DNA from 4 places in the Vibrio sp. 1069 genome. Region 2 is predicted to be linked to each of the others. Evidence: predicted binding sites of a transcription regulator. Region 2 holds the regulator's gene; each other region holds the start of a gene.
What was found. Region 2 encodes CRP, which controls carbon source genes, mostly activating them, when cyclic AMP is high. Its sites were predicted from a motif close to TGTGANNNNNNTCACA; they were not measured.
Positions count from the first base shown of each region.

Region 1 (5,643 bases), on a different contig from region 2:
TTAAAAGAAGAGCTAGGGGATTTGTTGTTTCAGGTGATTTTTTACAGTCAGCTAGCGAAAGAGCAAGAGCTGTTCGACTTTTCGGATGTCGTCGAAACCGTGAACGAAAAACTGACTCGTCGCCACCCGCATGTTTTTTCAGATGTTGAGTTTGAATCTGACGAGGAAATTAACGCGAACTGGGAAGCGGAAAAAGCAAAAGAAAAAGCCCTAGTAGGCAAAGCGGAAGAAAGTATCCTAGACTCAATACCAAACTCTTTACCGGCACTTTCTCGTGCTACAAAAATTCAGAAAAAATGTGCAAAATTTGGGTTTGATTGGGATTCACTTGGCCCGGTTGTCGATAAAGTACGAGAAGAAATTGACGAAGTCATGGAAGAGGCACTGCAAGTTCAGCCCGATGAAGAGAAAGTTGAGTTGGAGCTCGGTGATTTGCTATTTGCGACTGTCAATTTGGCTCGCCACCTTGATAAAAACCCAGAAGTCGCGCTAGGAAAAGCAAACGTAAAGTTTGCGCGACGTTTTAAACAAGTTGAAGGCAAGGTCCAGCAGTCAGGCAAAGTACTTACAGATTGTTCTTTATCAGAACTTGACCATTTTTGGGATGAAGTAAAACAAGAAGAATCGAGGCAGAGGTAAACTGGCAGAATACATAATATAAGGTCAGCTTGTTTGGTTACACGAAACGGACTTTGGGTTGTCTTTGCTCACTTTGATTTGAAGCAAAAAATAAAAAATTACGGTGTGATAGATTTCACGTTGTGGCGGTAAGGAGCTTCTGGTATATTTATCTCCCGTCCAGAAGCACTCCATTTCCCTCATTCAACCAATTTCAGGTTAAACATGACGACAAATTACATTTTTGTTACTGGCGGGGTTGTATCCTCTCTAGGTAAAGGTATTGCAGCAGCATCTCTTGCGGCTATTCTAGAAGCTCGTGGTCTTAAAGTGACTATGATGAAGCTTGACCCTTACATCAACGTTGACCCGGGCACAATGAGCCCTACTCAGCACGGTGAAGTGTTCGTTACAGAAGATGGCGCAGAGACTGACCTTGACCTTGGTCACTACGAGCGTTTCATCCGTACCAAGATGACCAAGCGTAACAACTTCACTGCAGGTCGTGTTTATGCCGACGTACTTCGTAAAGAACGTCGTGGTGACTACCTAGGCGCAACTATTCAAGTTATCCCTCATATCACTAACGCAATCAAAGATCGCGTTATTGCAGGTTCTGAAGGCCATGATGTGGCTATCGTTGAAGTTGGCGGTACTGTTGGTGATATCGAATCACTACCATTTATGGAAGCGATTCGTCAGCTAGCTGTTGAGCTAGGCCGTGAGCGCGCAATGTTCATGCACCTAACACTTGTTCCTTACCTAGCGGCAGCGGGCGAAGTGAAAACTAAGCCGACGCAACACTCTGTAAAAGAACTTCTATCTATCGGTATTCAGCCAGACATCCTAGTTTGCCGTAGCGATCGCGTTATTCCTGCGAATGAGCGTAAAAAAATCGCACTGTTCTGTAATGTTCCAGAAAAAGCAGTAATTTCAATGAAGGATGTAGACTCTATCTACAAGATCCCTCAGTTGATTAAATCTCAAGGGCTAGATGACCTTGTGTGTGCTCGCTTTGGTATTACTGCTCCTGAAGCAGACCTTTCTGAATGGGAACAGGTTATCTACGAAGAAGCAAATCCTACTGGTGAAGTAACCATCGGTATGGTTGGTAAATACATTGAATTACCAGATGCATACAAATCTGTGAACGAAGCGCTTAAACACGCTGGCTTGAAAAACCGCCTAAGCGTCACAATTAAGTATGTAGACTCACAAGATATCGAAACAAAAGGCGTTGAACTTCTAGAAGGTTTGGACGCAATCCTAGTACCAGGTGGCTTCGGCGATCGTGGTATTGAAGGCAAGATCCGTGCGGCTCAATATGCACGTGAAAATAACGTGCCTTACCTAGGTATTTGTTTGGGTATGCAAGTTGCACTAATCGAATACGCGCGTAACGTTGCGGGTATGGAAGGTGCACATTCAACAGAATTTAACAAAGAGACTAAGTACCCTGTGGTAGGTTTGATCACAGAGTGGGTAGACGAATCAGGTAGCGTAGAAGAGCGTACTGAAAAGTCTGACCTAGGCGGTACGATGCGTCTTGGTTCACAGCTGTGTCACCTAGAGAAAGGGACTAAAGCTCGTGAACTGTACGGTAGCGCGACGATCCATGAACGTCACCGTCACCGTTACGAAGTGAATAACGTGCTTCGTCCGCAAATCGAAAAAGCAGGCCTAAAAGTATCAGGTCTATCTGCGGACAAGAAGTTAGTGGAAATGATTGAGAACCCAGCTCACCCATGGTTTGTAGCGGCTCAGTTCCACCCAGAATTCACCTCGACTCCTCGCGATGGACATCCATTGTTTGCAGGTTTTGTTAAGGCTGCGGGCCAAAACGCACGCGGCGAATTCGAGAAGTAAAAGGATACGGGCGGCGGCGAAGGTTGTGCTGCTGCCCTTTAAGATTGACATTTATATTTGAAACGAGAGGAAACATTAATGTCTAAGATCGTTAAAGTTCTAGGTCGTGAAATCATCGACTCACGTGGTAACCCAACTGTAGAAGCTGAAGTACACCTAGAAGGCGGTTTCGTAGGTATGGCGGCAGCTCCATCTGGCGCATCTACTGGTTCTCGCGAAGCTCTTGAGCTACGTGACGGTGACAAAGCACGTTTCCTAGGTAAAGGTGTTCTTAAAGCAGTTGAAGCTGTAAACGGCCCAATCGCTGAAGCTCTAGTTGGCAAAGACGCTAAAGACCAAGCTGCAATCGACGCAGTAATGATCGAACTAGACGGCACTGAAAACAAATCTAAATTCGGTGCTAACGCTATCCTAGCTGTTTCTCTAGCAAACGCTAAAGCTGCTGCTGCTGCGAAAGGCATGCCTCTATACGAGCACATCGCTGAGCTAAACGGCACTGCAGGTCAGTTCTCTATGCCTCTACCAATGATGAACATCATCAACGGTGGTGAGCACGCAGACAACAACGTTGACATCCAAGAGTTCATGATCCAACCAGTTGGCGCTAAGACTCTTAAAGAAGGTCTACGTATCGGTGCAGAAGTATTCCACAACCTAGCTAAAGTTCTTAAGTCTAAAGGCTACAGCACTGCAGTTGGTGATGAAGGTGGTTTCGCTCCTAACCTTAAATCTAACGCTGAAGCTCTAGAAGTTATCGCAGAAGCTGTTGCAGCTGCTGGTTACGAACTAGGTAAAGACGTTACTCTAGCTATGGACTGTGCTGCATCTGAGTTCTTCGACAAAGAAGCTGGCATCTACAACATGAAAGGCGAAGGTAAAACTTTCACTTCTGAAGAGTTCAACCACTACCTAGCTGAGCTAGCTAACCAATTCCCAATCGTTTCTATCGAAGACGGTCTAGACGAGTCTGACTGGGATGGCTTCAAGCACCAAACTGAACTACTAGGTGACAAGCTTCAACTAGTAGGTGACGATCTATTCGTTACTAACACTAAGATCCTTGCTGAAGGTATCGAGAAAGGCGTAGCTAACTCTATCCTTATCAAGTTCAACCAAATCGGTTCTCTAACTGAGACTCTAGCTGCAATCAAGATGGCTAAAGACGCAGGTTACACAGCAGTAATCTCTCACCGTTCTGGCGAAACTGAAGATGCAACTATCGCTGACCTAGCGGTAGGTACAGCAGCAGGTCAAATCAAAACTGGTTCTATGAGCCGTTCTGACCGTGTTGCTAAGTACAACCAGCTAATCCGTATCGAGGAAGCTCTAGGTGAGCGCGCTCCTTTCAACGGTCTTAAAGAAGTTAAAGGTCAAGCTTAATTCTTCACTGAATTAGCAGCTTAACTTAAAGCTTTCAAAACACCCTGCCTTGGCGGGGTGTTTTTTTATATAACGGAAGCGCTAAGTCCATGTTTCAAGTAAGCGGTCTTAAAGAAGTTAAAGGCCAAGCTTAATTCTCATTGAGTAAAGTTTCGCTAAATAGCTTTTTGAAACCCTCGCTACGGCGTTTTTTTGTATTTATAGATTTGTATTTTGGGGTCTTACTTTGGTCATGGGTAAGGTTCGCTTCCCATGAGCTTGTTTCATTTTGCTGCTTATTTCTTGTAAGGAGCGTGTGAGTCTCCCTTTCTCCCCTAGAGGCAACCTCGCATTTATGCTATATATGTCACCTTATCTAATTCCTTCCGGTACAGAATGTTAGCAGCGATATGCGAATCTTTGTTATAGCCCTTACGCTACTGTTTGGCTTGCTTCAATACACTCTATGGTTTGGTAAAAACGGAGTGTCTGACTACTACACAGTAAAAGATGAAATTGAAGTTCAGCAACAAGTGAACAGCAAGCTACAAGCTCGCAACAATGAAATGTTCGCTGAGATTGATGACTTAAGGCAAGGTCTTGATGCGATTGAAGAACGTGCGCGTCATGAGCTCGGTTTAGTTAAAGATGGCGAGACTTTTTACCGCATTATAGGTGAGGAAAACCATTAAAATGTTGGATATGAACTCATCGCATATCGCAATTGTGCCTGCTGCTGGTGTAGGGAGCAGAATGAAGGCAGATCGCCCTAAGCAATATTTATTGATCGAAGGTAAAGCGGTACTGGAACATACCGTAGAGAAACTGCTTTCTCACCCAAATATTTCTAAGGTTGTCGTTGCTGTTACTGACAGCGACCCATATTACCCAGAATTGTCCATTGCTAAGCACCCAGATGTGATTCGTGTAGCTGGTGGTAAAGAAAGAGCAGACTCTGTGTTATCAGGGCTAAACTATGTCAATGAGCACCTGGAAAGCGAGTGGGTATTAGTTCACGACGCTGCAAGGCCATGTGTATTAACATCCGACATTGACCGTTTGATTGATGTTTGCTGCGCCCACTCAACGGGTGGCATTCTCGCATCTCCTGTGAGAGATACAATGAAGCGAGCAAACGCAGTACAAGATATCGACCATACGGTAGATAGAGAAGCATTGTGGCATGCACTGACTCCACAAATGTTTAAAACTCAGCAGCTTACTCAAGCACTGGCTGACGCATTAGAACAGGGTGTAACCATTACCGATGAAGCCTCGGCTTTGGAATGGCTAGGCGAGAAGCCAGCCTTAGTTCAAGGGAATGCGAACAATATAAAAATCACTCAGCCAGAAGATCTTGCGTTAGCCGAGTTTTATCTAAGCCGTGAGCGCGGCGAACAAAGAAAGGATAGAAAATGATTCGAATTGGTCATGGTTTCGATGTACATAAATTCGGTGGTGAAGGCCCAGTCATTATTGGTGGTGTAGCAATCCCTTATGAGCAAGGTTTGATTGCACACTCAGATGGCGATGTAGCGTTGCATGCGTTAACGGATGCTCTGCTGGGCGCGATTGCTGCTGGCGATATTGGTCGTCATTTCCCAGATACGGATGATAAATGGAAAGGCGCAAACAGTCGTGAATTACTGAAAGACGTTTACCGTCGAGTCAAAGAGCAAGGCTACCGTCTCGGCAATGCTGATGTAACCATCATGGCACAAGCGCCTAAAATGGCACCACACATTGACGCAATGTGTGCGGCGATAGCCGAAGACCTAGAAACCGACATTAGTAACATTA
Region 1 is NZ_JAWOWP010000008.1:157,877-163,519, reverse strand. Features, by position in the region: gene mazG (nucleoside triphosphate pyrophosphohydrolase) at 1-639, shown strand, start outside; gene R7040_RS14225 (CTP synthase) at 844-2,484, shown strand; gene eno (phosphopyruvate hydratase) at 2,563-3,864, shown strand; gene ftsB (cell division protein FtsB) at 4,254-4,535, shown strand; gene ispD (2-C-methyl-D-erythritol 4-phosphate cytidylyltransferase) at 4,537-5,262, shown strand; gene ispF (2-C-methyl-D-erythritol 2,4-cyclodiphosphate synthase) at 5,259-5,643, shown strand, end outside.
Region 1: R7040_RS14225 (CTP synthase) is a predicted target of CRP. The motif match lies at 744-759, and genes of this name have one in related genera.

Region 2 (5,643 bases):
TACACGGGTAACTACTCGTCATTCGAAAACCAACGCGCACAAAAGATGGTGTTGCAACAAGCGATGTTTGAAAAGCAACAGAAGCAGATGTCGCACATGCAAAGCTACATCGACCGCTTCCGTTACAAAGCATCAAAAGCACGCCAAGCCCAAAGTCGTATCAAAGCTTTGGAGCGCATGGAAAAAGTACTGCCAGCTCAATTCGATAACCCATTTAGCTTTCAATTCCGTGAGCCAGCTGCGCTGCCAAACCCAATCATGATGATGGATGAAGTATCTGCAGGTTACGGTGACAACCTCATCTTAGAGAAGATCCGCTTAAACTTGGTTCCTGGCAGTCGTATTGGTCTACTCGGCCGTAATGGTGCGGGTAAATCGACCTTAATCAAGCTGCTCTCTGGTGAACTTAACGCGCAAGGTGGTGACCTAACTTACTCACAAGGCGTGAAAATTGGTTACTTCGCTCAGCACCAGTTAGAAACGCTTCATCCTGAAGAAACGCCGCTGCAACACATGATGCAAATCGCACCCGATCAAACCGAACAGCAGCTACGTGATTACCTAGGTAGCTTTGGCTTCCAAGGTGACAAAGCACTAGAAAAAGTTGCGCCGTTTTCTGGTGGCGAAAAAGCCCGTTTGGTATTGGCTTTAATTGTGTGGCAAAAGCCAAACCTGTTGCTACTTGATGAACCGACCAACCACTTAGACTTGGACATGCGCCAAGCACTTACGATGGCACTGCAAACATTCGAAGGTGCGATGGTGATTGTTTCGCACGACCGCTATTTACTGCGCGCTACGACCGATGACTTGTATTTAGTGCATGATCGACAAGTTGCTCCGTTCGACGGTGATTTAAATGACTATTATAAATGGTTAACCGAACAACAAAGAGCGGAACGCAAAGAAGCGCAGGCTGCGCAGCCAAGCAAAGATACGGCCAACAGCGCAGCTGCGAAGAAAGAGCAAAAACGTCGCGATGCAGAGTTTCGAAAACAGACAGCGCCAATTCGCAAAACGCTGACACAACTAGAAAATAAAATGGATAAGTTAGGTGCTGCACTGGCCGAAGCTGAAGAACAATTGGCGGACAACTCACTGTATGCGGCCGAAAATAAAGCTAAACTTAACCAAGTGCTGGCACTTCAAGCTTCCAGTAAAGCTGAGCTCGAAGAAATTGAAATGGAATGGATGTCTGCTCAAGAAACGTTGGAGCAGATGGAGCTAGAGTTTAATCAATGAGTAATCAACACGCTGAATACACACTCACCCTAGAACACCTTTGGCAGTTTAGTCTGCAATTTTATGGTGTGCGAGAAGTGAAAGAGGCGTGTTTATCATTACAGAACAACTACCACGGTAACGTGAACCTACTCCTGCTGCTCAGATGGCTCGATGAGCAGCAACTCATTTTCCAAGAAAAAGACTGGCCCTTGGTGCAAGACTGTCTAGGTAGAAGCGAAACTTTACTTCACTCCTTTCGCGACCTTCGTCGCCACCTTAAGTCTCAAGTCAATGACGCTTTGTATCGTGAGACCTTGCAGTTTGAGCTGCAACTAGAAAAGCAGCAACAAGCGGATTTGGTGGACTGCATTAACTCACTTACACTACTCAAAAATGATGGTGACCCACTGACGTTGAGATACTGTCGTCAACTCGGTGGGGAGCATTTGCAGCAAGCCTTTGCTATTCCGGTGCCAAACATTCAACCACCAAAACGCCCATAAATCTGTAGAATACCTATAATCTTTATAAAGGATTATATTAATAAGTTCTTCAACGGACACCGAAGGACCGCATAAGAGCAGTTAGGTATGACACAATTTTTCGCAGCCGCCGGGATCAAAAACCCGCATCTCCAAACACTTTTGCCGCGTTTTATTCGCAAAAAAGCGTTATTTACGCCGATTTGGCAAACCCTCGATACATCCGATGGCGACTTTCTCGATCTCGCGTGGAGCGAGAACCCAACCCAAGAGCCTGCACAAAAAAAGCCGATTTTTGTTTTATTTCATGGATTAGAGGGGTGCTTCTATAGCCCTTATGCCAATGGGTTAATGAATGCATTTGCTCAATCTGGATGGCTGTCGGTGATGATGCATTTTCGTGGCTGCAGCGGTAAACCAAACAAAAAAGCACGAGCTTACCACTCGGGTGAAGTGACGGATGCTCGTTACTTCCTAGAGCACCTTGAACAACGTTTTCCTGATAATCCCAAAGTTGCAGTTGGTATTTCTCTTGGCGGTAACATGTTGGCGAATTATTTAGCCCAATATAAAGACCACCCTATTTTGAATGCAGCGACTATTATCTCAGCGCCTTTAGACCTAGCGGCGTGTGCAAACCGTATAGAACAAGGCTTTTCAAAAGTGTATCGCCGTTATCTGCTTTCTTCACTGAAACGTAACGCGTTACAAAAGCATCATCTACTGCATGGCGAGCTTGCGCTGTCCTACAACTCAATAAAACGTGTCACACGATTGTATGAATTCGATGATTTGATTACCGCACCATTGCATGGCTTCAAAGACGCACAAGATTATTACGACCAATGCTCTGGCTTAAGTAAACTACAGCAAATCACGCTACCCACACTGATCATCCATGCCAAAGACGATCCGTTCATGACCGACGATGTGATCCCGAAGTTTGTTCTGCCAGATAACATTGATTACCGTCTCTTTGAACACGGTGGCCATGTTGGCTTCCTGACAGGAACGGCGTTAAAACCTAAGTTTTGGTTGGAGGAAGCGCTGCCCGCGTATTACGAAAGTATCGCCGCAGATTACCTTTCTGCTGTATCCAAGCAACGAACGCAGTAAACTAGCCGCTCATCATAAAAGTTAGAGGTATTTATGATCATTCCATGGCAAGACATTGCGCCGGAAACATTGGAAAACTTAATTCGTGAATTCGTCTTACGCGAAGGAACGGATTACGGAACCGTCGAGGTTTCTTTGCAAGACAAAATTGATCAAGTCAAAGCTCAATTGGAAAAAGGTGAAGCGGTTATCGTGTTCTCTGAGCTACACGAAACCGTCGATATTCAACATAAAACAAAATTTTAGACCCTTCACATTTTACCGTATCCCACTCGATGACAAGGTATTGTTACGTGCTATAGTGGGATATCGACCGTGCAGTAGTAACTCTACTGCACATTACAGGTAAGTAATTTTCGACAAGGTTTGTCATGTCAGCTAAACACCCAATTATTGCGGTTACTGGTTCGTCCGGTGCCGGCACGACCACTACATCTGAAGCCTTCCGTAAAATGTTCAATATGATGAACGTTAAACCCGCATGGGTTGAAGGCGATAGCTTCCATCGCTTTACTCGCCCAGAGATGGACATCGAAATCCGCAAAGCCCGCGAGCAAGGTCGACACATTAGCTACTTTGGCCCACAAGCTAATGACTTCCCGGGATTAGAAGAGTTTTTCCGTAAGTTCGGGCATGACGGCACTGGCAGCGTGCGCCGTTATCTGCACACGTTTGACGAAGCGGTTCCCTACAATCAAATGCCAGGCACGTTTACACCGTGGCAAGACTTACCCGAAAACAGCGACGTGCTGTTTTATGAAGGGTTACATGGTGGCGTGGTCGATGGCGATGTTAATGTTGCTCAACATGTGGATTTCTTAATTGGCATGGTGCCGATTGTGAACTTAGAGTGGATCCAAAAATTCGTACGTGACACTCGCGATCGCGGCCATTCGCGTGAAGCGGTAATGGACTCAATCGTGCGATCCATGGACGATTACCTCAACTATATCACTCCGCAGTTTTCTCGTACTCACATCAACTTCCAGCGCGTACCGACCGTTGATACTTCCAACCCACTTAATGCAAAAGGCATCCCTAGTTTGGATGAGAGTTTTGTGGTGATTCGCCTACGCGGTATCAAGAATGTCGACTTCCCATATCTGCTGGCCATGATTGATGGCTCATTCATGTCACGCCACAACACGATTGTCGTACCCGGCGGTAAGATGAGCTTTGCAATGGAGCTCATAGTTCGGCCTATCCTACAACAGCTCATCGAAACAGGGAAAATTGGCTAAAAACCTGCCTGCGAAGATGTTTACTTTTCATACCGTGATCATGTGCACAGTTTTGCTTACAAAATCTCAATCATGGCACGATTAAAATCAAGAAATCGTTTTCGAAAAAGGATACTATTTCTTACCGAAACACAAGAGAGCTTGCAGCATATAAAAAGTGCTCTTATTCTAGTAGGCCTAATTCAGGCTTAGCTAAAATATGGATAGCGCAAGCGTACCCTGCAGAGGAAGTGAGATATTATGGTTCTAGGTAAACCTCAAACCGACCCAACATTAGAGTGGTTTCTTTCACACTGTCATATTCATAAGTACCCTTCAAAGAGCACGCTAATTCACGCGGGCGAAAAGGCAGAAACTTTGTACTACATCGTTAAAGGTTCTGTTGCGGTTCTTATCAAAGACGAAGAAGGTAAGGAGATGATCCTTTCTTACCTAAACCAAGGAGACTTTATTGGTGAACTTGGTCTATTCGAGGAAGACCAAGAGCGCACAGCTTGGGTTCGTGCTAAATCTCCTTGTGAAGTTGCTGAAATTTCTTTCAAGAAGTTCCGTCAGCTTATCCAAGTAAACCCAGACATCCTAATGCGTCTTTCTGCGCAGATGGCTCGTCGTCTTCAAGTAACTAGCCAAAAAGTGGGTGACCTGGCGTTCCTAGACGTAACTGGTCGTATCGCTCAGACGCTTCTGAACCTTGCAAAACAACCAGACGCAATGACTCACCCAGACGGCATGCAAATCAAGATCACTCGTCAAGAAATCGGTCAAATTGTTGGCTGTTCTCGTGAGACAGTAGGTCGTATCTTGAAGATGCTAGAAGAGCAGAACCTAATCTCTGCTCACGGTAAAACCATCGTGGTTTACGGTACTCGTTAATCTCGAACTAGAGTGACACGAACAAAATTATAAAAGCCACCAATGGCAACATTGGTGGCTTTTTATTTACTCATGACCAAATGAGATAGGGTGCAGCGAACACTAATGAGTAAGCTTAACAGGTTAACCCTAAAACTTAGCCATTCGTACTTTCAAAGATTTTGTCAGCTGAAGCGGCCACGAAACCTGGGTACAAATCACCATTTTCCATCGGATAGCGCTTAGCAAATTCATAAAACCCGCCAGGGATAATTTCAGTGCCTTCGCTAAAACGAACCGCTACTTTATCTGCCATGGTCGATGACTGCTCTAGCAACACCTCAGGAGTGCCCTTCACTTCACCACCATTTTCATTAATGGTAAACCCAGCGGTACGCAGATGATCGTTTACCTGCTTCACTTCTTCATATTCATTGAGCTGGTTAACGCTCACCGTGAAGTGGTTTGCTCCGTAACCATGCGCCGCAAGCCAAGATGCGTACTCACTTTCTTTAGCCAACGTTTGGTAATCAGCAAAGCTTAAATCCCACAAGCGTCCACCATGTAAGAATGCGCTATCTTTCAGCTTGTCAGCATCGATTTGTGCCACCAAATTTTTCACAATCTCTTGTAGCTCAGGCGAGCACTCTTCAACTTTTAGCTCACTAATAAATACTTTAGGTTGCTTCGGATCTGGGTGCTCATAGTGCTTAGCAACCAGCTTTTTG
Region 2 is NZ_JAWOWP010000024.1:30,422-36,064, reverse strand. Features, by position in the region: gene R7040_RS22350 (ABC transporter ATP-binding protein) at 1-1,242, shown strand, start outside; gene R7040_RS22345 (TIGR02444 family protein) at 1,239-1,727, shown strand; gene R7040_RS22340 (hydrolase) at 1,815-2,822, shown strand; gene R7040_RS22335 (YheU family protein) at 2,856-3,068, shown strand; gene R7040_RS22330 (phosphoribulokinase) at 3,194-4,063, shown strand; gene crp (cAMP-activated global transcriptional regulator CRP) at 4,304-4,936, shown strand; gene R7040_RS22320 (DUF1338 domain-containing protein) at 5,073-5,643, opposite strand, start outside.

Region 3 (5,643 bases), on a different contig from region 2:
AAGTAAGGCTTCGAGCTTGCGCAGAGCACGATCGCTACGCCAGTCTTTGGCTAGCTCAACTGCTGCTTTGGTTAGGTGACCTTGGTGCATTTGCAGTTTGCTTTCGAAGCGCTCAAAAAGGGTGAAGGCATCCGCAGTACCGCCGGCAAAGCCCGCTAGTACTTGGTTGTTGTATAGGCGGCGAACTTTGCGCGCATTACCTTTCATTACGGTATTGCCTAGAGATACTTGGCCATCACCCGCGATGACGACTTTATTATTTCGACGTACAGATACAATGGTAGTCACAGTCGACCTCTTGATTATTTCTCTTTGGATTTAATTCAGTATATGGGGGAGGAGAAATGGGGATTCAAGGGGGCAAAAAGAAAGGCCCTAGGATCTTAGCTCCTAGGGCCTGAGTTTAAAGATTTTCTTTCCAAATCGCGCACGGCTCGATTTTCGCGCGTTGCAGTTTATGACGGTCACGTTCTGCATCACGTTTGAACTTATACGGACCTAGTACCACGCGATACCATGAACTGCCTTCTTTCTTACGAATCTTGCTCGACATCCCTTGGAATGCGATTGCAAGCTTGCGCTCTTCTGCTTGTGCCTGGGTTTTGTACGCGCCACACTGCATGATGTAAGGAATTTTAGAAACTTCAATTTCTTTGGCCACAACTTCAACTTCACGTTTCGGTAGTGACTCAACATATTCCCATTTTTCTTCTGGTGGTGGCGGCAAATCTTTTTTCGGTTTTGGTTTACTTACAGTGGTTGTTGGCTGTTTCACTACAGGCTGTTTAGGTTCTGGATCGCTACTCAAAAGGTAAAGACCATAGCCAAAACTACCCACTAGCAAGATAGCGAGCAGACCACTACGCCAAGGCTTTTTTCTTATCGGCGGCTGTTTTTTTGTCGACTTTTTTGGGGCGCCTCGCCCCCGTCTTACATAATCTCTATTTGCCACGGTTATTTCTGGTCATCAAGGATTCTTGCAAATATGTTAATCCAGAACGAGTTGAGAAAACACCCTATTGATAGAATCTTGATAGCTAAAGCGCGACAACGCCCGAGTATAGGGGTGTGTTTCAGTTCTCGCTTATATTTATTCAGGGATACACAAAAAGCAGGAGGGTAAATAAAAAGCGGCGCCTTAGCACCGCTTTAGGGATGAATACTAATCTTTAGGTTAAGGGCGCTGTGGTGGCGCTGCACTTCCGCGAATGACGAGATTAGTTTCAAGCAGACGCGAGCCTGAATGCACGTCGTGGCCTTTTAACATCTCGAGCATCATTAGCATTGCTTGTCGACCAATCTCATAGCGAGGCTGAGAGATAGTGGTCAACGGTGGATCGCAGTACTGAGCGAAGTTAATGTCATCAAAGCCCACAACAGAGAGATCTTGCGGGACTCGTAAGCCAAGCTTTTTCGCTTCTTGAATTGCGCCGATGGCCATTGTGTCACAGTGACAGAAAATAGCCGTTGGTGGCTCTGGCAATTCGAGCAGTTTACGAACGGCTTTTGCTCCGCCATCAAAAGAGAATTCAGTAATGACACTATATTGTGGATCTTTATTGATGCCGGCACGGCGCAGGGCTTGTTGGTAGCCTTGTTGGCGGAACTGACACAATATTGCTGTATCTGGTCCAGAGATTTGAGCAATGCTTTTATGACCTAATTGGGTCAGGTAATTCACCGCTTCAAATGCTGAGGTCAGGTTGTCAATATGTACTGTCGGAAGCTCGAGTTCAGGCGCAAATTCACACGCCATTACCATCGGAGGTAAGTTCTTTTGTTCTGGCTTACTGACATCGAATGGTAGATCTGTACCAAGCAGTAGCATTCCATCTGCCTGCTTAGTAAATACGAGATTAACGAAAGAGCTTTCGCGTTTCTTCTGTTGTCCGCTATCGCCCAGAAGGACTAGATAGCCATGTTCCATGGCTGCATCTTCAATACCGCGAATAATTTCAGAAAAATAAGGATCACAGATGTCGGGAACGATAGTAACAATGGTTTTTGATTCGTTTCTACGTAAGTTACGCGCTAATGAGTTTGGAGAATAACCCGCTTCAAGTACGGCTTCTTCTACTCTCTTTCTTGTAGAAGAAGAGACCTTCTCTGGATTCATTAAGGCTCGAGATACCGTAGCCGTAGACACTCCCGCAAGCTGGGCAACATCCTTCATTGTCGCCATAGTTTTTAACCTCTCATTTATTTTTTGCCAAGGTGACGTTATTCCGGTTTGAAATCAGAGTAATCAACCGAGTTAGAGCTGTGTTTGCTCTTCGCTCAGTTCGTGTTAACGAGTGGGAAAATGGATTCTTCACCGCGATATCAATTTATGGGAATAGTCATTGTTTTAATTTAAGCCTGTGCAAACAAGTCACTTTAGACTTTTCTAATTTGGATAGTCTATTCATTTCTAAAGTGAAAGTTACGGTCTGTTTAACAAAAATTGCAATCTCGGTGTGATTTTGGTCACATTAAATGGTAATTCATTACATAGTTAAACGTTTGCTAGCTGAGATCTTGTGGTTCTATGTCTAAATTCCAGCGTACTTTCTTAGCATTTGGCAACAACTCAATAGCAGGTTTGGCACTGGTTAATAACTTTTGCATCAATGAACGATGTTGAGTTTGTAGTAATAGTTGCCAGCGGTATTTACCAGCCCGCTTAGCCAAAGGTGAAGGAGTTGGGCCTAATACCATACAAGAACCATCGAACAGAGGGTGTGACTCTAACGTAAAACGAACCTGACGCAGGAAGTCTTCAACTACCTCACTTTGGTTTGCCTCTGCTTTGAACAGAGTCAAGAAACTATAAGGCGGAAGCTGAGCCAGTTTGCGTTCTTCCAGAGCAGTCATAGCAAAGTGGCGATAGTCTTTTTGAAGCAGGGCCTGCAGCAAGCTGTGCTCAGGATGGTGGGTTTGTAGGATAACCTCGCCAGGTTTACTTGCGCGGCCGGCACGACCTGCGACTTGAATAAACAACTGCGCTAGTCTCTCGGAAGCGCGGAAGTCGCTACTATAGAGAGAGCCATCAACATCCAAAAGAGCAACGAGCGTTACATTTGGAAAATGGTGCCCCTTAGCCAGCATTTGGGTGCCAATCAGAATTTGATGTTCACCTTTACGAATTGATTCAAGGGCATCTTCCAAACTACCTTTGCGACGTGTGCTGTCTCTGTCGATGCGAATAGCGTTGTATTCTGGAAATAACTGAGCCAATTGTTGTTCGAGTTGTTCCGTTCCTACGCCGACGGTAACCAGTTGAGTTGAACCACACCCCTGACACTGATGAATTACCGGTTGTTGTGAGCCGCAGTGATGGCAGCGTATTTCGTTGCTGTAATGGTGGAACGTATAGTACGCATCACAGCGTTTACATTCTGCAATCCAACCGCATTCATGGCACATCAAAGCGGGCGAAAAGCCTCGGCGGTTAAGAAACAACATTACTTGATTGCCAGCTTTTAAATGCTTGCGCATTTCGGCAATCAGTTGGGCAGATAAGCCACTTTCTAAATACTGACCTTTTACATCTAACACTTTATTGGTGGTTGGTACGGCAGAGCCAGCTCGTTGGGTTAGTGTTAAATGGTGATACTTGCCTGACAAGGCATTGTGCAATGTCTCCAGTGCAGGTGTGGCTGAGCCCAGAACAATAGGCACTTGCTCCTTGTGCGCACGCATGACCGCGACATCACGAGCGTGGTAGCGCAAGCTGTCTTGTTGCTTATATGAGGAGTCGTGTTCTTCATCGACAATAATGATGCCCAGATCCGCAAAGGGAGTGAGTAGGGCAGAGCGTGTGCCGATAATGATTCCGGCCGCTTTGTCGCGTGCAGAAAGCCACGCATTCAGACGCTCCGTCTCGTTTAACCCGGAGTGGATGACGTCAACTGGCACATTAAAACGGCGTTTAAAGCGGTTGATGGTTTGGGGCGTTAGACCGATCTCAGGTACTAAAACTAATGCTTGTTTCCCTTGCTCTAAAACTGGCTTGATAAGGTTTAAGTAAACTTCTGTTTTACCAGAGCCAGTTACTCCCTCTAATAAATAGCAAGCAAAACCTGTTTGGCTATTTACACTCGCAATAGCCAGCGCTTGTTCGTGGTTGAGCTTTGGCTTCTCGACGTCGCATTCAACGTGCTGTCCCCACTGGATGATTGCAGGCTTCTTCTCGATACGTTCAATCCAGCCTTTCTCTTCTAAAGACTTTAGTACTGTTGAGGCTATCTCTTGGTCGACAAATTCCTGGTGAGGCAAAGCGCCGTTAACCAACATTTGCAAGACCTTCTGTTGTTTGACCGCTCGACGATCAAGCCCTTGCATCAGCTTGTCTTTACCGGATTCGGTAATTTGCCACTCTTGTAGCGTCGCAAAATCTGCAGGCTTTCCTTTACGTAGAGCTGCTGGCATCGCATTGTGTAGCGTATCTCCAAGTGGGTATTGGTAGAACTGGCTGCACCAAGTCAGCAACGAATAAAGCTTTTCAGACCATATCGGCTGAGAATCAAGAACTGCTTTGATTGGCTTGAGTTGATCTTTGGGAAAGTCCGAGTGATTAACCATCGCGGTGACGATGCCAACTAACGTTTGGCGTCCAAAAGGTACGGAAACGCGTCCACCAATGATCGGAAACAGGTGCCCCGGAATGGCGTAATCAAATTGTTTGTCGAGCGGAACGGGTAATGCCACTCTAGCAATGGTTGGACGCATAAATTCTTAGCTATTAAAAAAGAGGGAAAGGAAATGAGAGTCTATTAAAATCGGTATGGAAATTCGAGTAAAGCAATATGATTCAGCGTGAATCGTGCCTCTATGATTAGTCTGGCTAAAAAAGTGGCGAAAAAGTTGCCAAATGTGTTGATCCGAGCAATGTGATTCTTTACTATATCGCGCCTTGAGATATGGCTTCGGCAATTAGTTGATGCGGTATCCCATTTTATTATTAATTGCGTGTGGTGTGCGGCTTAGATTCGTATAGCGACACGGCCTACTATTGAGGTTATCCCATGAAAGCTGGTATCCACCCAGAATACAAAGCAGTAAAAGCGACTTGTTCTTGCGGCAACTCTTTTGAGTTCAACTCTACTCTAGGTAAAGAGTCTATCCACCTAGACGTATGTGACAAGTGTCACCCATTCTACACTGGTAAGCAACGTATCGTTGATACAGGCGGCCGTGTTGATCGCTTCAACAAGCGTTTCGGTGCACTATCAAGCGGTAAGAAATAATAGCAGCCGCTATTACGATTACAGTTTAGAAAAGGGCGCTTCGGCGTCCTTTTTGTTTAATGGCTACCAAGCGAAGAGGGATGTATGGGGTTTGGAATATTCCCGATTATTTTTCACTCAGCGCTTGCAACCTAAAGTGTGATCTGTATAATGCAGCGCACTGGTTAAGCCAGTTGTGAACCAATGAGCAGTGAGGAGCGAGCAAATCTAAGGATTTGCAAGGTAATGTATACTCAGCTTATGTTCGCGGTTAATACAATTAGCTATCTTTTCTTCGGAAAAACTATCCTCAAAGGTGACTTTGGCATATAGGGATAGTTAATCGAAAATTAACTGACAATGCGTCCTAATCTTGGATGCTACGGTTTCACATAAATCAATCGGCATTCTCTCGTCTTGACGAGTTTGAGTGGCG
Region 3 is NZ_JAWOWP010000004.1:215,211-220,853, forward strand. Features, by position in the region: gene hslV (ATP-dependent protease subunit HslV) at 1-288, opposite strand, end outside; gene ftsN (cell division protein FtsN) at 404-952, opposite strand; gene cytR (DNA-binding transcriptional regulator CytR) at 1,175-2,203, opposite strand; gene priA (primosomal protein N') at 2,506-4,710, opposite strand; gene rpmE (50S ribosomal protein L31) at 5,007-5,228, shown strand.
Region 3: cytR (DNA-binding transcriptional regulator CytR) is a predicted target of CRP. The motif match lies at 2,456-2,471, and genes of this name have one in related genera.

Region 4 (5,643 bases), on a different contig from region 2:
AAAGTGTCAGAGCTTGAGTTGATGCGTTTGACCATTCCACGTCGTGTCTACACAAACGATCATATGGATTACATTGCGGATGCGATTATCGAACTGAAAAATCGTGCACATGAGTTAAAAGGGCTCACTTTCGAGTACGAGCCACCAGTGCTGCGCCACTTTACTGCTCGATTTAAAGAGATCGATTAACTCAAGTTTAAATCTAGATAAGCAAAAGGCCGCGAGTTTCGCGGCCTTTTTCGATTCGTTTATTTCTTAGCGTTACACTTACGCCAACTCTAATGTGATGCGAACGAACTGGTCGTCTTGATACTGCACTTCATAATTGAAGGTACCACTGGCGTAAATGCTGCCAAGAAAAAGTGAACGTTGACTCATTGGTCCGCGGAACAGCATCGAAATAGGAGCGATTAGGGCGTTATTATCATCGAAGTGCTGATTTAAGTTCTCAGAAAGCACACACAGCAAACAGCCGTGTTGGTCGTGAGATAAGTCGACGTCTTCCGGTCGAGATAATAACACGGTAGTCCCCAGTTTCTTCTCAATCTCGTTGATCAGCAGCAAGTAGCTATCTAGATCGGGTTGAGGGTTGCTGGGTTTGTCTGCACCGACGCAGCGCTCGAGTAATGCTTCCAGATTTCCGTTCTCACCTTTTGCCTGCTGAGTCAAAGATTTTAACGGCTTTTTAATCAGCTTATAGCGATTACTCTTCAGTTTTGGTTTCAGCCATTTCTGAAGTAAGTCATTACGTTCTTTAAGGGAGAGGCCATGCGAGGACGCGTGAATTTTAAAGTGCAGGTGTAATAAAGCGTGAACCGCAAGCTCACTCAGAAGTTGATTAGCATCTGTAGACTGTCTTGCCTGCTTAGAACTTTGCATTACACTCGAACAAAATTAGGGAAGAAGGATAATGGTGCCGAGAGAGGGACTCGAACCCTCACACCAAAGGCACTAGCACCTCATGCTAGCGTGTCTACCAATTTCACCATCTCGGCATCATGATGCTCTGAATACTCAGAGGCCTCGAAAGAAGCAACGCGAATTGTATAACCAAAATCCACCTGTTGGCGAGAGCAAAATGACGAATTTTGGCTCTTTCGAGTTTGATTGCATATTTATTGGTCACTTTTATGTTTTTTACCATCAACGCCTATCCTTATGCCCTTACTTTTATTAATAGTATGACGACAAAAGAGTACTTTTGCCTAAATTTTGAACGCTTGAACGTTTGCGTAAATAAATGTGATGAATATCTCTTTTTGTTGGCTATACTTGCGTCCCGTTTAAGCGGGAATTAGGGTTTAGTTGTTCAGGACCCTTACCCATACAAGCCGTCACATGGAGCAGGCCAAGCAACATGCTCGCCAGCAGTGAATGACCCCACGGACCGGACCAGCTACGTTCAATTGCTTGTATAAGGTAAAAATAAGATGTCGAACTATTCGTTCTGTCTACATTCTGGATCTAAAAGTGAGTTATCACTCGCTGCGTTGTCCCTTTCTTCTGCCAATTCCTTTGGCTCTTTTTTCTTTTTCAACGTTTAGTAGGTCCAGCTCATGAGTGTTCTATTTAGTCTATTTGGTATTGTTGCACTGCTAGGTTGTGCTTTCCTACTTTCTGAGGGTCGTTCTTCCATTAATTGGAAAACTGTATCTCGCGCCTTGATGCTACAAATGGGGTTTGCTGCTTTGGTGCTCTATTTCCCGTTGGGTCAAGCGGCGCTGGCGAGTTTAAGTAATGGGGTCGCGGGGCTACTCAGCTTTGCTGATGAAGGGATTAAATTCCTCTTTGGTGACCTCGCTTCTTCTGGCTTTATCTTCGCTATTCGTGTCCTTCCTATCATCATCTTCTTCAGTGCTCTTATCTCCGCCCTTTACTATTTGGGCATTATGCAAAAAGTGATTCAATTTATTGGCGGCGCTATCCAGAAGTTCTTGGGTACGAGTAAAGCAGAGTCTTTGGTTGCAACAGGGAACATCTTCTTATCTCAAGGCGAGTCACCACTTCTTATTCGTCCATTTCTTTCTAACATGACTCGCTCTGAACTGTTTGCCGTGATGGCTGGTGGTATGGCTTCAGTGGCGGGCAGTGTGCTTGGTGGTTATGCTGGTTTGGGTGTCGACCTCAAATACTTGATCGCGGCAAGCTTTATGGCAGCGCCAGGTAGTTTGATGATGGCAAAAATTATCGTTCCTGAGCGTCAAACGCCAAGCGATTACAACAATATTGAGCTAGATAAATCAGAAGAAAGCAACGTAATTGATGCGCTAGCAAGCGGTGCTATGGGCGGTATGAAAGTTGCTGTTGCTGTTGGTACCATGCTTATCGCTTTCGTGAGTGTTATCGCGATGGTGAACACGGGGCTAGAAAACTTGGGTGAGATACTTGGTTTCTCTGGCGTAACGCTACAAGCGATTTTTGGTTATTTGTTTGCACCTCTCGCATGGTTGATTGGTGTGCCAAGCCACGAAATCCTAGCTGCGGGTTCATACATTGGTCAGAAAGTGGTGATGAATGAGTTTGTTGCGTTTATCGATTTTGTGCAGCACAAAGCGACACTGTCTGAGCATACTCAAATTATTATCACTTTTGCGTTGTGTGGTTTTGCGAACATTGGCTCAATTGCGATTCAGTTGGGTTCTATCGGCGTGATGGCACCTGAGCGCCGCAAAGATGTTGCAAGTCTAGGCCTAAAAGCGGTTGCTGCTGGTACACTCGCTAACCTGATGAGTGCGTGCTTAGCGGGCATTTTTATCTCTCTCTAATTTAGATTGAAGATACACACTAAAAACCCGCCTAAATGGCGGGTTTTGTTATTTCTAAGGCTTGGGCATTAAGCCGTAAGGTATCGATTTAAAAGCCTCTGGGTGCTCTTGATAAGTTGGCGCTTTATGTACCCCTTTCCAATCGAGCAGCATGATGGCTAGCACGTTACGGTGTTCGCCGTACTTGAGATCAAAGTTACCGTCGACCGACGGAATCATCCCTTTTTCTGCGTTGATTGCGTGACGAATGGCTTGGCGGGTTTTCTTTACGACCGGATCATGGTCCAAGCCTGCTAACAAAAACGAAATGCCGACTTCCGCAATCACGTCTTCTTTGGCGCGCAGTAGGATAGTGTCGATATTGTTGCGAAAGTAATCATAAATCCATTGGTGTTTCTTCTCGCTTACTCGCTCCTGATAATACTGTGAATCGGCAAAGATGATGTGCGTCATACCATAGAGTTTGTTCCAATACTGCTGAGCTGAAAGCATCTTATCTTTATCGTCGGGGTAGGTGTCACGGAAGGTTTGAGTGAATTCCTCGACCACATCTTGCTCTCCTAACTGACGAAGCCAGTAGACTTGGTTTGCAAGCTGAGCTGCCCATGCCTCTATCATCTCTTTGTCCGTAACGTAACGCGAGAAATCGTAGCGCCTAATAATTTTTCTCAGCGTTTTGTCTTGTTTATGTTGTAGGCCATATTCGTTTGCTCTTGCCATTGCGCCAAGCAAATCCACACCAAGATAAAGGTACTCAGGATGGTGTTTAGTCACGGTATAGCGTCGCTGCCCTCGTTCGGTTTCTTTCTCTTGATACGTGGTCAGCCTTTGAGATGAATAGAGAATGATGTCTTCTGGTTCAACAACTTCATTAGCAAATTGGTTTAACCGGCTGGCTACTTGTGCCATGTCGGTCCAAATGGCAGAGTGATATTTCTCATCTAATGTTTGGCGGTACATGCGTAAGCCAAAATGGCCCTCTTTAAACGCCGGGAAAGTGAACAGTTCCTGTTCGTAGGTACTACGAATCAACTGCGCTGATTGAGTATTATCGAGAAGCGGTACCTCTTCCTGTGATGCCTGAGCTGCAAAGGTAAGTGAGCAAGAGAGTAAGACCGCTAAGCTAAGAGGTTTAATACGCATAAATCCATTCCCTATGAAGTCCTGAACCTAAACCTACCATCAATATTAATTGAGAATGTAAAAGCTGAGTCAATAGTTAAAAATTTGCCTAAAAGTCAGGTTGATACGTTCATCTTTGGTTTTCGCGGTTTTTGGTACGCAGTGCTTCCAGTGATGCTGGAGCTCGCCAGCCATAATCAGTAAGGAGCCGTGAGAAAGCTCGTATTCAATCTCAGTTTTACAATGTAAATTTCTAAGCAAAAATCGACGTGTTTCACCTAAGTTCAAAGATGCGATAACAGGGTTTCTACCTAACTCTGGTTCATTATCTTGGTGCCAGCCCATTGAGTCTTGGCCGTGTCGATATAAGTTAGCGAGAACAGAATTAAAAGTGACATCAGCAACTGATTCACAACGCACTTTCAACTGAGTTAACTCAGGAGTCCAAGGGTGAGGCTGCATGGTTAAGCCTGAGTAAGTATATGCTGCATCACCGTGCCACGCTTGTAAGCGAGGTTGAAGTACTGACTTGCCGAACATAGTAATGTGTTCTTGGTGCCATGGTAGTGTTTTTCGAAGTTGGTCAAAGTAATTATCCGCCTCAAGATGGCTAAGAAAATGAGGATCATAATAAAGTTTTCCTCTTTCTACTTCTTGCCATAGATCGCCGCCAAATAAATCGCCTTGTTGATGCATCATCTCACACCTAAAACATAAAAGTTGTCAATCACTGTTACCTTTCTGATTATGATTGGTTATTCTTGTGATAATAAGAATTTTAACAATAAATAAAAAATCTCGTAGTTGTATACGAGTTGTGGGGAGAAAATGCGTTATTTACCCAGAAAGCGATGCTATTTTGCATTGTTCTTCCTCACCTTTTTCGCTTTGTGTATTGGGGTTATCGAGCTGTTAAATCGAAACCAGCAAGAGCTTCACAAAGAGCGAGTTCAAGTTGAGGCCAAAGAACAACTTTCCATTCTCCGTTCCAATTTGGAAGCGGTACTTATGGCGGATATCTACAAAGCCAGTACTTTAGCGACACTCATTACTTTACTTCCTAAAAACCAAGAAGAAGAATTGAGTATCGCCGCTCACCGAATCCTAAATAAAAGTAAACATATTACAATCATCGGTATCGCGAAAAATGATGTAATTAGTCACGTATTTCCACGCCAAGGTAATGAGCGCCTAATCGGCCTTGATTACCGCGCAGTGCCACAGCAGTGGGTACAGGTGCAAAAAGCCAAGGATGTACAAGAAATTTTCATCGCAGGGCCCGTTACATTGATCCAAGGTGGCCGAGGTTTGATCGTGCGTGTGCCTGTTTTTCTTGATCCTCCAATGAATCAGGACTACTGGGGAGTGATCAGTGCGGTGATTGATTTCGATGCTCTGATGAGAGAAACCGGCGTAATTGATTTCTCGTATCGTTACCCTTTAATGATCCGTGGTTACGATAGCGGTGGCTCATTTGGTGATGCTTTCTTTGGCGCGCAAAGTGTAAATAGCATGGCATATGCAAAAGAGATGGTTCATTTTCCTTATGGTGGGTGGAGTATGGTGGTTTTCTCTGGAGGCAAAGCTGATCGCCAAATCTCTTGGCATCAGTTGCATTTAGCTAGAGTAATCGGCTATCCCATTATATTCGCACTTAGCCTCGCGCTGCTCGCCATTTATCGACTGTATACCATTGCAGATGACAGAGCTTTACACGATGAACTCACGCGTTTACCAAACCGTCGCTATTTTATGA
Region 4 is NZ_JAWOWP010000005.1:61,318-66,960, forward strand. Features, by position in the region: gene R7040_RS10195 (tryptophanase) at 1-189, shown strand, start outside; gene R7040_RS10200 (DUF2913 family protein) at 268-879, opposite strand; tRNA gene R7040_RS10205 (tRNA-Leu) at 912-995, opposite strand; gene R7040_RS10210 (NupC/NupG family nucleoside CNT transporter) at 1,557-2,765, shown strand; gene R7040_RS10215 (DUF3541 domain-containing protein) at 2,820-3,908, opposite strand; gene R7040_RS10220 (alpha-ketoglutarate-dependent dioxygenase AlkB family protein) at 3,978-4,583, opposite strand; gene R7040_RS10225 (diguanylate cyclase) at 4,716-5,643, shown strand, end outside.
Region 4: R7040_RS10210 (NupC/NupG family nucleoside CNT transporter) is a predicted target of CRP. The motif match lies at 1,470-1,485, and genes of this name have one in related genera.